Regions from separate parts of the Arthrobacter sp. CAN_A6 genome, predicted to be linked through region 1. Evidence: riboswitches for the same ligand, from Rfam matches in the RefSeq annotation. Region 1 holds a riboswitch; the other holds the start of a gene.
What was found. Region 1 has a riboswitch for S-adenosylmethionine ahead of IWX75_RS02350 (ABC transporter substrate-binding protein). Riboswitches for the same ligand answer to the same signal wherever they lie in the genome.
Positions count from the first base shown of each region.

Region 1 (7,763 bases):
GGGGACGCCGCGTGGTCCGACGCCCCGACGGCTACGAGTGCGGTTTCGCGCTCGGTTGGCTCGGTTACCTGGGCTACGAACTGAAGCGCGAAACGGGCGGAGGCTCGCTTTCCTCCTCGCCCCTTCCCGATGCCGCTCTGATCTTCGCCGGTCGCGCCGTCGTTCTCGACCACCGGGAAAACGCGGTGTTCCTCCTCAGCCTGAACGACGGCGCGCCCGACCCCGGGTGCGTGGACTGGCACGCCGCGGTACGGAAGGCTGTTCTCGTCACCGGGCAGCAGGTCCCCGAATCGACCGAACGGGCCTTCGCCGAACCGCCGGTCTTCGAGGTGAGGGACTCCCGCGCCGGGTACCTCGACAAGATCCGACAGGCACAGGAACAGATCACCGACGGCAACACCTATGAGGTGTGCCTCACCACCTCTCTCGTGTCAGTCGTGGAGCGCCCGGTCGACCCGTTCGCCACCTACCTGCGCCTGCGCCGTGCGAGCCCGGCACCGTTCGGGCATCTCATCCGCTGGCCCGGCTTCGCCGTCGCGAGTACCTCGCCCGAGCGCTTCCTGAGGATCGACTCCGACGGCGGCCTCCGGGCCGAACCCATCAAGGGCACCAGGGGCCGTTCGCCGGATCCGGCGACCGATGCGGGGCTTCGCCGGGACCTCGCAGCCTCGCTCAAGGACCGCGCGGAGAACATCATGATCGTCGACCTGCTCCGCAACGACCTCTCGCACCACGCCGTCCCGGGGTCGGTCACCGTGAGCCGCCTCTGCGACATCGAAACCTATGCCACCGTGCACCAGCTGGTCAGCACCATCGAGGCAAAGCTGAAGCCCGGAACCTCCCGCGCCGAGGTGATCGCCTCGGCTTTCCCTGCGGGGTCCATGACGGGTGCACCCAAAATCAGCACCATGGCCATCCTCGAACATCTCGAGGGCCGGGCCCGTGGAATCTATTCGGGCGCGGCCGGCTACCTTTCCCTGACCGGCGCCGCTGACCTCGCCGTCGTCATCCGCACCCTGGTGATCGAACACACCGACGACGGCGCGCGCCTCAGCCTCGGAGTCGGCGGCGCCATCACCGCTGATTCGGTGCCTTCCGAAGAGTGGGAGGAAGTGCGGACGAAAGCACTCGGAGTGCTCTCCGGCCTCGGTGCGGTGTTCCCCGACGATGCCTGATGTTCCCCGAAGTTTCTCGAGGTAGCTTCGTTGACCACGTTGGATAAGCTGGCCCCATGACTGTTCTGGTGTTCCTCGACTCAGCGCATGGTGACGGCCGCATAGTCGATCCGTCGAAGCCGCAGCTCATGGCCAACGACCTCGGAGCCACGCGTGGTGACGGCATCTTCGAGTCGCTGCTGGCCGTGGACGGCGTGCCCCGCAAGGAGCGGGCCCACCTCGAACGGCTGGCGTCCTCGGCTGCCGCCCTCGACCTCGCCATCCCGGTGGCTGATGCCTGGAGCCGCGCCATCCGCACCGCCCTGGACGAGTTCACCGCCACCCGACCAGCGGGGTCCGAAGCAGTGGTCAAGCTCGTCGCGACCCGCGGCACGGAAGGCGCAGCCGAACCCACCGCCTGGGTCCAGGTGTCACCCGTACCCGCCGGCATCCGGCAGCAGCAGCAGGCCGGAGTGGAAGTCCTGCTCCTCGAACGTGGCTACGACAGCACGGTTGCTCAGCGCGCGCCGTGGCTCCTGATGGGCGCCAAGACGCTCTCCTATGCCGTCAACATGGCCGCGGTCCGCTACGCGAAGTCCCGCGGCGCCGACGACGTCATCTTCACGTCGTCGGACGGAAAGGTCCTCGAGGGTCCGACGTCCACTGTCCTCCTCGCGCGCCGTCAGGGCGCGGCCAAGACCCTGCTGACGCCGCAGCTCGAAAGCGGCATCCTTCCCGGGACCTCCCAGGGAGCACTGTTCAAGGCTGCGCACGGGAGCGGCTGGGATCTGGGCTACGGGCCGCTGGAACCGCATCACCTGCTCGAGGCGGACGCGGTGTGGCTGATTTCGAGCGTGCGCCTGCTGACGCCGGTCACCGCCATCGATGGCACGCCCATCGCCACCTCGGAGGAGCTGACCCGCGAGCTGTCGGAGCTCGTGGACCGGTTCACATAGCACACAGTCCGTCTTCCGAGAAGCTTCCTTACGCAGTGTTGCCCGTTCATTTTGTCCTGCGCCGCGCCATCATATAACGTTGTTACACAATCAAGAGTTCCAGCCACGGGCCCTGGCCGGCTGGACAGCAACCCTCTCCCGTAGTGGGGTGCTCCAGGTGAAGATTCGGCCGCCGGGCCAAGTCCCCCGGTAGGCAAGTACGGCGGAATGCCGGTCAGCCCGAAAGGCAATGGCCGCCGAACGCCCGCACAGCCTGGAGCAGCGAGCGTGTCACCCGAGTAAGCAGCAGAGCCGAGCATCGTCCGCCGTCATCCGGCACCCCCTGAAACATCCCGTCCCTGATTCCGCACGCCCGTAACCCGGGCCGCGTCCATCGAAGGAAGCCATGAACCTGTCCCGAAAAGTCCTTGCAGCCCTCACCGTCCCCCTGCTCGCCCTGACCGTCTCGTGCGGCTCGAACAGCAGTGATTCCACCGACTCCGGCCCTACCACCGATGCCCTGGCCGGCAGCGACCAGCAGTCGCTCGACCAGTACACCACCGAGGAAACCACACCGCTGGACCAGATCGACACCTCGAAGTTGGGGCTGGTCACCGAGGGCACCCTCCGCGTGGGCACCCTTTCCGATGCGCCTCCCAACATCTTCATCGAGAACGGTGTCTTCACCGGCTACGACAACGAGCTGCTCCGCGCCATCGGCGACGAACTCGGCCTCGAAGTCGAGTTCGCCTCGACCGATTTCTCCGCCCTTCTGGCACAGGTGCAGAACAAGCAGTTCGACGTCGGCTCCTCCTCGATCTCCACCACCGCGTCACGCCGCGAAGGCGTCGGCTTCACCAACGGCTACGACTTCGGCTACATGGCTGTCGTTGCCAAGAGCGACTCCGACATCACGGGCTTCGACTCGCTGTCGGAGAGTACCCGCATCGGCGTCGTCCAGGGCACGGTGCAGGACGACTACGTGACGAACACCCTGGGCCTGGAGCCCGTCCGCTTCGCCGACTACAACACTGTCTACGCGAACGTGACGAACGGCCAGGTCGATGCCTGGGTGGCCCCGTCGCAGCAGGCCACGGGCCAGGTCAAGGAGGGTGACGGCACCACCATCGCCGAAACCATCATCAACACGGAGAACTTCACCGCCTATGCAGTCAACAGCGAGAACCAGCCGCTGATCGATGCCCTGAATTCCGGCCTCGACGCCGTGATCGAGGACGGCACCTGGGCCGAACTCACCCAGGAGTGGTACCCGGAACGCGAAATGCCGACCGACTGGAAGCCCGGCAGCAAAGCCGTAGAAGCCAAGTAGGCCCTGCATGAACGCCTTCGAACAGCTCCTGCAGACCTTCTTCGACTGGGAGGCAATGGGTTCCGTCCTTCCGGAACTCCTCACCGTCGGCCTGCCGAACACCCTGATCCTGGCGATCAGTTCCGGCGTGATCGGGACGGTGCTCGGGATGATCCTCGCGGTGATGGGCATTTCGCGGAACCGGGCGCTTCGCTGGGCCGCACGCGTGTACACGGACATCTTCCGGGGAGTTCCTGCCGTCGTCATCATCCTGCTCATCGGGATCGGGCTGAGTCCGCTCTTCCGGCAACTGACCGGCAGCACGAGCCCGTTCCCGATGGGCATCCTGGCGTTGTCGCTCATGGCCGCCGCCTACATCGGGGAGATCTTCCGCTCCGGCATCCAGAGCGTCGAGAAGGGCCAGCTCGAGGCGTCCCGCGCACTGGGCTTCAGCTACCGCTCCTCGATGCAACTGGTGGTCATCCCCCAGGGCGTCCGTCGCGTCCTGCCCGCCCTGGTGAACCAGTTCATCGCCCTGATCAAGGAATCCTCCCTGATCTACTTCCTCGGACTGCTGGCCAGTGAGCGCGAGTTGTTCCGCATCGGCAACGACGCGGCAAGCAACACGGGCAACCTCTCACCGCTCATCGCGGCGGCAGCGCTGTACCTGTGCCTCACCGTTCCGCTGACGCACCTGGTCAACTACATCGACAACCGTCTGCGGATGGGTAAGCGGGAGAAGCCCGAACCCGATGATATTGCCGCACGGATCGGCGAAGGAGCAAGAACATGAGCACTCTTGAATCAGGCACCCTGACCGGGCGCAACCTCCACCTCTCCTTCGGTTCCAACCATGTGCTCCGCGGTATCGACCTGCACGTGGAGCGCGGCACCACGGCCTCGGTGATCGGTCCGTCCGGCTCGGGCAAGTCGACCCTGCTGCGGGTCCTGAACCGGCTCATCGAACCGGACCAGGGCGACATCCTGCTCGACGGGCGCTCGGTCCTCAAGGACAATCCGGATGAACTGCGCCGCCGCATCGGCATGGTGTTCCAGCAGTTCAACCTGTTCCCGCACAAGACCGTCGTGGACAACGTCTCACTGGCACTGCGGAAGCTCCGCGGCATGTCCGCGGACGAGGCGCGCGAGAAGGCACTCGCCCAACTCGACCAGGTGGGGCTGAAGCACAAGGCGGAGGTTCGCCCTGCCAACCTGTCCGGCGGCCAGCAGCAGCGTGTCGCCATCGCCAGGGCCCTTGCCATGGACCCCGAGGTCATGTTCTTCGACGAGGCGACCTCGGCGCTGGACCCGGAACTCGTCAAGGGCGTCCTTGCGCTCATGGCCGACCTCGCGACGGCCGGCATGACCATGGTGGTGGTGACGCATGAGATGGGCTTCTCCCGGAACGTCTCCGACACCGTCACGTTCATGGACGGCGGTGTGGTGGTCGAAAGCGGGCCGCCCGCGGCCCTCTTCGACAACGCGCAGACCCCGCGGCTGAAGTCATTCCTCTCGGACGTGCTCTAGGGATTTCCATCAGCCGCCGGGTGCATTTCGCGGCGGCCCTTCCGGTATCAGGACAGGAGGAAGCTCCAGGTCCCGGCCAGCAGGGCCGCCGTCAGTGCAGCAGCGGCGATTCCCACACCTCCCGCCGCGACGACCGCGTCGAGCGAGCTGAATCTACTCTCGCGGGCCCAGGTACGCGGGCCCGCCCCGAATCCCCGCGCCTCCATGGCGACCGCGAGTCGGGTGGCACGCCGGATCGCCTGTACAAGGAGGCCGAAGGCCTGGCCGAGGAAGTTGCGCGTGCGTACCAGCGCGTTTCCTTCGGCTCCTGCACCGCGGGCATGACGTGCGAGCCCGAGGGTCTGCCACTCCTCCACCAGAAGGCCCACCAGGCGCAGTGCCGCGAGCGCGCCGAGCACGAAGCGGTGCGGCGCGCGCAGCTTCTGCGCGAGGGCATCGGCCAGATCGGTCGGGTCGGTGGAGACGGCAAGGAAAATGCCGGGCAGGGCCAGCGCGAGGCCCCGGATCCCGATGGCGAATCCCGCGGACACGGACCCCTCGGTGAACAGAACCGGACCGATCTCCAGCAGTACGTCGCCTGTCTTTTCGGCGAGCAGTGCCGTGCCGTAGGCGGCCACCAGCGCCGCGATGAGCAGGGGCCAGGCCCGGAGCAGCAGACCGCGGACACTGATGCCGAGCAACGGCATCAGCAGGATCTCACACCCGAGGGCTACCGCAGCACTGACCCAGTCGATGCTGAGCATCACCACCGCGGTGATCACTCCGGCGGCGAAGAGCTTGGAAAGCGGATTGGCGCGGATCAGCGCGCTGCCCGTCAGCGACGGCGTGAGGATGTCACTGCTCATGGCGTATCCCGCCGGGTGTCGACAATGGCCCCGACGTCGAGGACACGGTTGCCGAGCGCTTCAGTGAAGTCGGTGTCATGGGTGACCGAGACGACGCAGCCGCCCCCGCTGACCAGTTCCCGCAGCAGACCGACGAGCTCCGCCCAGGTTCCTGCATCCTGTCCGAATGTCGGCTCATCGAGCACCAGGATGTCGGGGCTGGTTGCGAGCATGGTGGCCACTGACAGCCGCCGTTTCTCCCCACCGGACAGGGTGAAGGGATTTGCCGCACGGAGATGATCGAGACGGAGTCTTTCGGCGAGCCCTTCGATACGGGGGCGGAAGGAAGCCTCCGGTTCGCGGGCCACGCGGCGCGGCCCGAACTCCAGCTCGTCCGCCACGGTGGAGGTGAGGAACTGGTGCTCGGGTTCCTGGAAGACGGTGCCGATGCGCTGCACCAGCTCCGCCGACCGCCACTTCGAGGGATCGGGTCCCGCTCCGCGGGCGAGCGGGGCGCCTGCCATGACCTCTCCCCGGCGGGGTTTCAGGAGCCCCGCCAGGGTGAGGGCAAGCGTCGATTTTCCTGCTCCATTGGGGCCTACGATGCTGAGGGCCGATGCGGCCCGGAACTCGACGTCCACGCCCGCAAGAACCTCCGGTCCCCGCTTCGTCCGTGCCACCGCGAGGTTGGCCGAGGACAGCAGTACCTCCCCGCCGGCGCCGGGCACCGGGCCCTCCACCGCCGGTTTCCGACCCGGCACCCAGACTCCCGCCTCGGCAAGGCTGCAGCGGGCGGCTTCCTTGCCGAGAACCTCCTCCGGCGTACCGTCCGCGAGGATTCCGCCGTCGGAGGCGAGCACCACCACTCGGTCGACAACGCCCGCCCACACCTCAACGCGGTGTTCGACCACCACGAGCGTCGCCGGAACCCGGTCGAGCACCCGGACGACGGCGTTGCGCACGTCGATCACGCCCTGCGGATCGAGGTTGGCCGTCGGTTCGTCGAGCAGCAGGAGGCCCGGCTGCATGGCCAGGACCGACGCAAGCGCGAGGCGCTGCTTCTGTCCGCCGGACAGCGCCGAGGTGGAGCGGTCGAGCGGGACATCCAGCCCGACGTCATCGAGCGCGCGGTGGACGCGTTTCCAGATGTCCGCGCGCGGAACCGAAAGGTTCTCGGCTCCGAAGGCAACTTCATCGCCCACCCTCGCAAGGACGACCTGCGAATCGGGATCCTGCAGCACCAATCCGGCTCGGCCGCGTCGGGAGGCGGGACTGCCGCCGTCGAGGAGGAGGGTGCCCTCCTGTTCGCCCTCGTCGTCGTTCCCGAGCACGCCGGCCAGGGCGGAAAGGAGCGTGGACTTGCCGGCACCGGACGCGCCGAGGAGCAGGATCCGCTCGCCGGGTTCGATGTCGAGGTCGACCCCCCGCACCGCGAAGCGGCTGCGGCCCGCATGCCGCCACCCCCAGTTCTGGGCGGTGACGGCAACGGGCGCCGAGGTGTGCTGGATCACACGTCGGCCGTGCGGCCCGCGGCGAAGGAGGAGAGCACTCCCGTCTTGGCGAGCCCCCGCATCGCGAGCCAGGACAGCAGGCCCGCGATGACAACGCCGGAAATGGAAGCGAAAAGCACGTAGAGGAGCTGCCAGTCGATGGCCCAGAGCGCGTTGTACAGGATGTTCTCGCTGATCGCCAGGGCAATACCGGCGCCGAGCCCCGCGAGGAGCGCTACGCCCAGGTTCCAGCGTCGATAGAGGAAGAGCAGGAACACGAGTTCGGCACCGAGGCCCTGGATCGCGCCGGAGATGACCACGAGGAGACCCCACTGCGTGCCGAGGGCCATCGACACCACTGCTGCGAGGACTTCGCAGTAGAGAGCGGCACCGGGCTTGCGGATGATGAGCCCGCCGAGGACACCTGCAATGAGCCAGCCGCCCACGTACAGGCCACCGAGCGGCGGGAACGCGGCGGTGATGCCGCTGATGAGCGAGTAGCCCGCGGACCAGGCGAAGAAGAT
Region 1 covers NZ_JADOUV010000001.1:460,442-468,204, reverse strand. Annotated here, with positions in the region: gene IWX75_RS02360 (chorismate-binding protein) at 1-1,175, shown strand, start outside; gene IWX75_RS02355 (aminodeoxychorismate lyase) at 1,232-2,110, shown strand; SAM riboswitch class IV at 2,199-2,316, shown strand; gene IWX75_RS02350 (ABC transporter substrate-binding protein) at 2,496-3,419, shown strand; gene IWX75_RS02345 (amino acid ABC transporter permease) at 3,427-4,191, shown strand; gene IWX75_RS02340 (amino acid ABC transporter ATP-binding protein) at 4,188-4,925, shown strand; gene IWX75_RS02335 (energy-coupling factor transporter transmembrane component T family protein) at 4,973-5,770, opposite strand; gene IWX75_RS02330 (ABC transporter ATP-binding protein) at 5,767-7,260, opposite strand; gene IWX75_RS02325 (ECF transporter S component) at 7,257-7,763, opposite strand, start outside.

Region 2 (7,763 bases), on a different contig from region 1:
GTGGGACAACGACGTCGTCAACTGGCAGGGCAAGCACCGCACGCCGCTGCAGAACTTCACCGCTACCCCTCGGCCGCTCGACGGCGTGGCGCCCTTCGTCTGGCATGGCTCGATCCGTACGCCGCAGGTGGCCGAGATCGCGGCCTACTTCGGTGACGGTTTCTTCGCCAACAACATCTTCTGGCCGAAGGAGCACTACATGCAGCTCATTGCCCTCTACCGCGAGCGCTACGAGCACTACGGGCACGGCAGGGCGGATCAGGCGATCGTGGGTCTGGGTGGCCAGTTCTTTCTGCGGAAGAACTCGCAGGACGCTGTGAACGAATTCCGGCCGTACTTCGACAACGCCCCGGTCTACGGACACGGACCGTCGATGGAGGACTTCACCGCGCAAACCCCGCTGAGTGTCGGTAGTCCCCAGGAGGTCCTCGAGAAGACCCTGACGTTCCAGGAGTACTTCGGCGATTACCAGCGGCAGCTTTTCCTCATCGACCATGCGGGTCTGCCCCTCAAGACCGTCCTTGAGCAGCTGGACCTGTTCGGAGAATTCGTTCTCCCCGAGCTTCGGCGTGAGCTCGATTCCCGCCGTCCGGCACATGTACCCGACGGCCCCACCCATGAGAACCGCAAAGCCGCGCGGCAGCTGCTCGACAACGAGAAGCCTGTCAGCGCCTGATGCCGCCGCCGGCCGCGGACGTGCTGGGGCGTGCGGCAGGTGGAACCCGGTTCACCGGCGGGTCGCCGGGGGTTCTTCACCCTCCGGCACACCCGGTACTCGAGGCAGGGAACAAAGTTCGCGTCTCCTGCAGTGGCGTCGCCGCTACTGCACAGGAGGGTCGGACTACCTATTGACCTCTCTCTTGGCGGAGGCCTACCCTGAAGCCCCCACCACGTGGGAGCGTCCTCCGATCGCCACGTCGACCTCCTGGACGAGTCCAACCGTGCAGCCCCAGAGGGTGAGGACTGCAGTGTCAACCGGCCGTTGACGAGCGCGCCTCCAAGTGAGGGCGCGAAGGAACGGTAGAGGTAGCAAACACAGCGTGGAATGATGGCCGCCCAGCGCAGGCTGCGGCAATTCCCGGAAACCCTCGACGTGCTGGCAGGACCCCTCGGTCCTGGCTGCGGCGCCTTCATCCCGCTAGGAGTATTCGTCATTCGGGGTTGGAGCAGGAAATGAACAAAGCAAGAACCAAAATAACGGCGATGGTGTTCACGGCGGTCTTCGCTGCGGGACTCACGCCGAGCGCAGCCTTCGCCCATGGGGGATCATCGGGCAATTCAGGCTCATCGGACCACGCGTCGAGCCAGGAAGTGGTGTATGAGATCGTTCGGTCCACCGCGCGTTATAACTGGCTGGATCGGGCCATCAAGGACGGCTACGAGCGCGTCACCGATTGCATCGAGTTGCCCGGGGTGGGCGCGATGGGTGTGCACTACGCGAAGAGCAAGCTGATCGACAAGAAGACCGACGCCTCGAAACCGGAAGCACTGGTCTACATGCCGGTGAAGTACGGCAACCACGAGTACTATCGCCTCGTTGCGGTGGAGTTCCTTTCCACAGCGAAGAAGGCACCGGTCCTCGGAGGAGTCACCTTCGATTCGGAAGCGGCGGATTCGAAGGCGCCGTACAAGCACACCCTCCACGCATGGGTCTGGAAGCATAACCCGGCAGGAGTCTTTGCGCAGTGGAATCCGAGCATCAGCTGCCCAAAGGAGGACACGCACTGATCGAGGACTGAAACGGATCGTGCGCACGAAAGGTGGGAATCCCTTTCGGGCGCACGATCCCAGGGTCCGCCGCCGTTGTGCAGATGTCCCCGTATGACACTGCCGCCTCGACGCCGCCGTCGTGCGTCGTCTAGGGTCGGAACCAAGAATCAAGAGTTCCAACGCAAAACCCTGGTTCGTTGGACGGCAACCCTCTCGCTGTAGTGGGGTGCCCCAGGTGAGGATTCGGCCCGGCGGTATGCGCGCGGGCAAGTACGGCGCTTCCTCAACGGCGGTGCCCGGTCATCCGAGGAGTGCAATGCCCGCAAACGCGCCACGCCAGATCCGCTTCAACGCCTTCGACATGAACTGCGTGGGCCACCAGTCGCCGGGGCTGTGGCGCCACCCGGACGACCAGTCGCACCGGTACAAGGACCTCCGCTACTGGGCCGAGCTCGCGCGGACCCTCGAGAAGGGCCTCTTCGACGGACTCTTCATCGCCGACGTACTCGGCACGTACGACGTCTTCGGCGGCTCCAACGAAGCCACCCTGCGCCAGGGTACCCAGACGCCGGTCAATGATCCGTTCCTGCTGGTGTCCGCGATGGCACTCGTGACCGAGCACCTCGGCTTCGGCGTCACCGCCGGCACCGCCTATGAGCATCCGTATCCGTTCGCGCGCCGGCTCTCGACGCTCGATCACCTCACCAACGGCCGGGTGGGCTGGAATGTCGTCACCGGCTACTTGCCCTCGGCTGCCCGCAACATGGGCAATGAGGACCAGCTCGAGCACGATGAGCGCTACAACCACGCCGACGAGTACCTCGAAGTGCTCTACAAGCTGCTCGAAGGGTCGTGGGAGGACGACGCCGTCGTCCGGGATGTGGAGAACGGCATCTTCACCGACCCGTCGAAAGTGCATGAGATCGGGCACGACGGCAAATACTTCACCGTGCCGGGAATCCACCTCAGCGAGCCGTCGCCGCAGCGCACGCCCGTCATCTACCAGGCGGGGGCGTCGTCGAGGGGCATCGATTTTTCGGCCGGCAACGCCGAAGCGGTGTTCGTGGGTGCGCCCACCAAGGCCATCCTTAAGGACGCCGTCACGAAGATCCGCGACGCCGCCGAGGCCGCCGGCCGCGACCGGTACTCGGTGCGCATCTACACCATGCTCACGGTGATCACCGACGAGACCGAGGAAAAGGCCCACGCCAAGCACGAGGACTACAAGAAGTACGTCAGCTACGAGGGCGCCCTCGTGCTCGTGTCCGGCTGGCTCGGGATCGACCTGTCCGTCTACGATCCCGACGAACCCCTCGGCAATGTGAAGTCCAACGCCATCCACTCCGCCGTCGCGAATTTCCAGAAAGTGAACGACGACGGCGCTCCCTGGACGGTGCGCGACATCGCCGAGTGGGCGGGGATCGGCGGGCTCGGCCCGCGCGTGGTCGGTTCAGGCGCGCAGATCGCCGATGAGCTGCAGTCGTGGGTGGAAGAAACCGACGTCGACGGGTTCAACCTTGCCTATGCGGTCACGCCCGGCTCGTTCGAGGACGTCATCACGTACGTGGTGCCCGAACTCCAGAAGCGCGGCGCCTACCCCACCGAGTACGTGGAGGGCACCCTGCGGAACAAGCTGTTCGGGAAGGGCGACCGGCTCCCGGACGAGCACCGTGGCAGCAGCTTCCGCCTCCAGCACGCCCGCCGCTGAAGCCCGCGCGGTTCGTCAGGCGTAGGTCGTCCATTTCTGGTGGGTGGTGGAGTACGCGGTCAGCCGGAACTGCCCAATTCCCGGCGACCAGCAACCGTTTCTGCTGGAAGTGCTGCCAAAATGCTGCCTGGAAGTCCTGCCGGAAGGCGGGAATAGGGCTTCGCCAGGCGCGGAACCCGTGGCGTCGCTCTCCACGGGGCGATTGCGTCGGAAACAACACGCCAACGAATCACGCCAACGAATGGAGTTCACATGTCGCGCGTTGCGATTATCGGAGGCCACGGAAAAGTGGCCCTGCACCTCACGAAGATCCTCACCGGCCAGGGCCACCAGGTCAGCTCGATCTTCCGGAATCCGGACCACTCGTCCGAGGTCGGGACAGCAGGCGCGACGCCGGTGGTCGCCGACGTGTCGACGTTGTCGGTGAGTGAGATGGCCGACGTGTTCCGTGGGCACGATGCCGTGGTCTGGTCAGCCGGTGCCGGTGGCAGCAGCCCCGAGGCCACCTATGCCGTGGACCGCGATGCCGCGATCCGCTCCATGGATGCCGCCGAGGAAGCCAGCGTGGGCAGGTACGTCATGGTGTCTTACCTCGGCGCCGGCAAGGATCACGGTGTTCCCGAGGACACCGGGTTCTTCCACTATGCCGAGGCCAAGGCGGCGGCTGACGAGCACCTACGCGAATCGAAGCTTGCATGGACCATCCTCGGACCGGGTGCACTGACCACGGATCCGGGAACCGGCAAGATCGAGGTGTCGGACAAGCCCCAGCAGGACTCGGTGTCCCGCGAGGACGTGGCGCTCGTTGCCGCCGTCGTGCTCGGAAATCTCGGCACCGTGGACAAGACCCTCCAGTTCAACAGCGGCGAGACGCCGATTGCCGAGGCCATCGAAACGGCACTCTAGTCCCGAACGACCAGATGCGCCCCTTCCGAAGGAGGGCACCCGGATGAACTCGGGTGCCCTCCTTTCGTCGATCAGTCGACCGATCGGTCGATCGCTCAGCCGAGACCGAGCTGGACGAAGACGAACCAGACGAGCAGCGGCACGACGGCGATCATCGCGATAGCCCAGAGGAGCAGCGCCCGGAAGAAAAGGCGTTCGTCCTTGGGCTGGGCGCTGGCCATGAGCAGGGCGCCGCTGGTGGACATCGGGCTCACATCCACGACGGAGGAGCTGATGGCGATGGCCGTGACGACTCCGATCGGAGTCAGCAGCGGGTCCATGGCGAGGGGGGTCACGATCGGACTGACGACTCCGAGGGTGCCGGTGGTGGAGGCGAACGCCGACACGATGGCGACGACGTAACCGGTGATCAGCGCCGCAACGGAGCTGTTGCCGAGGCTTTCGATGCCTGCCTGCAGTTCCTCCAGCGCACCCATCTCCTCCAGCATGCCCACATAGGTGACGATGCCGGTGACGAGGATGATCGCGGACCACGGCATGCTCTCGACCGCTGGCTTCTGAACGGAGGAATCCACGAAGATCAGGGCCAGGGCGATCACCAGTGACGCTACTCCGACGTCCAGGCCGAGGACGGTGGTGAGGAAAAGGAGTGCGCCGATACCCGCCAGGGTGAGGATACGCATCGGGGTCGCCGCAACCTTGACCGGTCCGGTCTTGGCCGGTTCCTCGGGGGTGGCGAGGGCGGTGTCGGTCCGTGCGGGAGCGCCGTCCAGCCCCGTGCTGGAATCGTTGCCGGAATCTCTTCCGGAACCGGTGCCGGTACCTGCAGGTGTGGAGCCACTCCGTCCTTCGACGTCGTTCCTCTCCTTTTCAGCCTTCCGGACGCCACGCCGGTGCATGATCGCCTGCACGAGGACGTAGGCGATAGCCGCGAGTACCGCATTGAAGAGGAAGCAGTAGAGGAACAACTTGAGCGCATCGCCGGACGCACCCGCTTCATCGAGCATGACATTGGCGAGGACGCCGAAGGGGTTGACCGGCGAGAACGCGCCGGCGTTCGCGCCCTGCACCACGACCAGGCCCATTGCGAGTGTACTGATGCCGAACCGCATCCCCAGGGCAAGAGCCACCGGTGCCACGATCGCGATCGCGGCGGGGGTGAAGGCACCCGCAGCAGCGAGGATGGCGGTGAGCAGGAACATCAGGATCGGGACGAGGATCTTGCGGTCGCCGGCCAGCCGTTCGGCCCAGTAGGCCAACAGGTCGATGGTGCCGTTGATCCGCACGATCGCGAAAAGCAGGGTGGCCCCCACCAGGATGAAGAACAGGCCGGCGGGGAACTGGGCGATCACGTCGGTGATCGGCAGGCCGGCGAGGAGGGTGCCGACGCCGAAGGCCGCTACGACGGCGATGAGGCCGGCGTTGATCCTGGTGAAGGAGCCGATGGCGAAGGCGACGACGAGGACAGCGAAAGCGACGAGTGACATCGACATGGCGCTTGTCCCTACGCTTCGGAGCCGGCGGGAATGAAGTTTCCGGCGAGCAGGCTGCCCGCGCCGGAGATGGCCGGCTGGTGGCCGAGGGCCTTGAGGATCTCGTACGTCGTCGCTGTGGCTGCCGTGATGACCGGCAGGCCGAGCTCGTCCTCGACAGCCTGGACCGCTGGGAGTGAGGGCATCTGGACACAGGCGGACAGCACGATGACGTCGGCGCCTTCGCGCTTGAGCTGGCGTGCGATGTCGGGCAGGTTCTGGGGATCGAGGCAACCCACGGCGAGGTTGTCGTCCACCTCGAGGCTCGTGGCGTCGACGACGGTGATCCCTGCGCCTTCGATGTAGTCGACGACCATGCCGGTGAGGGGCTTCATGTAGGGCGTCACCATCGCGACTTTTTTGGCGCCCATCTCCTGCAGCGTGCGCACCAGGGCGCCGGCGCTGCTGGTGACCGGAGCGGGATGTCCGTTTCCTGCTGCAGCATCGGCGATGACGCCCTCGGACTCCACGTGCGCATCCGGTCCCTGTGCCATGACGGCGACGAGACAGGCGTAGGCGATGACGTCGACGTCGGCGTCCGATACCGCCTCGGCGCAGCCTGCGGCCTTGCCGACCATGGCCAGCAGTTCCTCACGGTTCACGTTCTTCATGCCGGCCCGAGCAGAGTGGAAGGTGTACTTGTGCCCGGTAGCCTCGGACTGGCGCCGGAAGAGCTCGGGCAGTTCGGTTTCCATCGTGGTGTTGGAGCTGGGGACAATCAGCCCGATACGTGATGAGCCCGGACGCTTCGGCTCGGTTTCGGTTTCGGCGGTTACATCCGAGGTGTTCATGATTTCTCCACATCGTCGTGTTCGGAATGAAAGACCCGCCTAGCGGGTTCCCAACCCATAATGTGGGTTGTACGCTGAGCGTGTCAACTATCACATCCGCCTGCCTTCCGAAAAAGAGCAGGTAGAGCGGGTAAAGTAGGGGCCGCTCAAGTAGGAAAGACCCGGAGGAAAGGCATGTCGTGGCGCCGAAACAACCGCAAGGAGCCTCACCGCTCCTTGTGCTGAGCAAGGTCACGAACATCCTCGACTGCTTCTCGATCGAGCAGCCCGAGCCAACGCTGCAGCACATCATCCGCGCCACCGGGCTTCCGTCCAGCACCTGCCAGCGTCTGGTCCAGAGCCTCCTGCACGAGGGATTCCTGGACCGTGACGGAGACCGCTACCGCATCGGCATCGGCCTGGTCCGATGGGCGACGCCGGGCACCTTCGGCCTCGACATCGTCCGGCTGATCAAGCCTGTACTCCAGCAGCTCCGCGACGATACCGGTGAAACCGCGTCCCTCTATACGCGTGACGGCGCCTTCCGGACGATCGTCGCGGTGGCTGAAACCCGGCATGTGGTGATGCGCCCGTTTCTGGTCGGCATGGTGATGCCCATCCACGCCGGCGCTCCGGGAAAGATCTTCCTCGCCTTCGACCCGGAGGCCTGGGACGCCGTGGAGCCCACGCGCCTCGAGCGCTTCACGGGTTCCACGCCGGGGGGTCTCGACCGGTTGCGGGAGCAGGCGGACCTCGCCCGTGCGCAGGGCTACTACGCGGCCTTCGGTGAGCGGAACGACGACGTCGGCTCCATCAGTGCGCCGGTCTTCGATCACACAGGGAAGCTGACCGCGGCCCTCGGCCTGGGCTTTCCCACGCAGCGGATCACCGAGGGCGACGCCGTGCGGCTCGGACCCGTGGTGGCGCAGGCAGCTGCGGATGCCAGCAGGGCACTGGGTTATGCGGGGCCGGTGGGATAGGCCTGCCCGTCGTCGTTCGCGTACTTCAACCCCATCTGGTGCCGGGCGTCGTCGAGCAGGTCCATCACCCGTAGGGTGTCGTTGAGCGGCATGACCGCGCTCTCGGTGAGCCCGGCCTGCAGGCAGCGCATGACCTCGCGCAGTTCGTAGCTGAAAC
Region 2 covers NZ_JADOUV010000003.1:121,943-129,705, forward strand. Annotated here, with positions in the region: gene IWX75_RS06820 (LLM class flavin-dependent oxidoreductase) at 1-676, shown strand, start outside; gene IWX75_RS06825 (hypothetical protein) at 1,174-1,728, shown strand; SAM riboswitch class IV at 1,876-1,989, shown strand; gene IWX75_RS06830 (LLM class flavin-dependent oxidoreductase) at 2,027-3,418, shown strand; gene IWX75_RS06835 (SDR family oxidoreductase) at 3,671-4,324, shown strand; gene IWX75_RS06840 (SLC13 family permease) at 4,420-5,817, opposite strand; gene IWX75_RS06845 (maleate cis-trans isomerase family protein) at 5,829-6,647, opposite strand; gene IWX75_RS06850 (IclR family transcriptional regulator) at 6,827-7,606, shown strand; gene IWX75_RS06855 (Gfo/Idh/MocA family protein) at 7,585-7,763, opposite strand, start outside.
Region 2: another riboswitch for S-adenosylmethionine. It lies ahead of IWX75_RS06830 (LLM class flavin-dependent oxidoreductase); the one in region 1 lies ahead of IWX75_RS02350 (ABC transporter substrate-binding protein).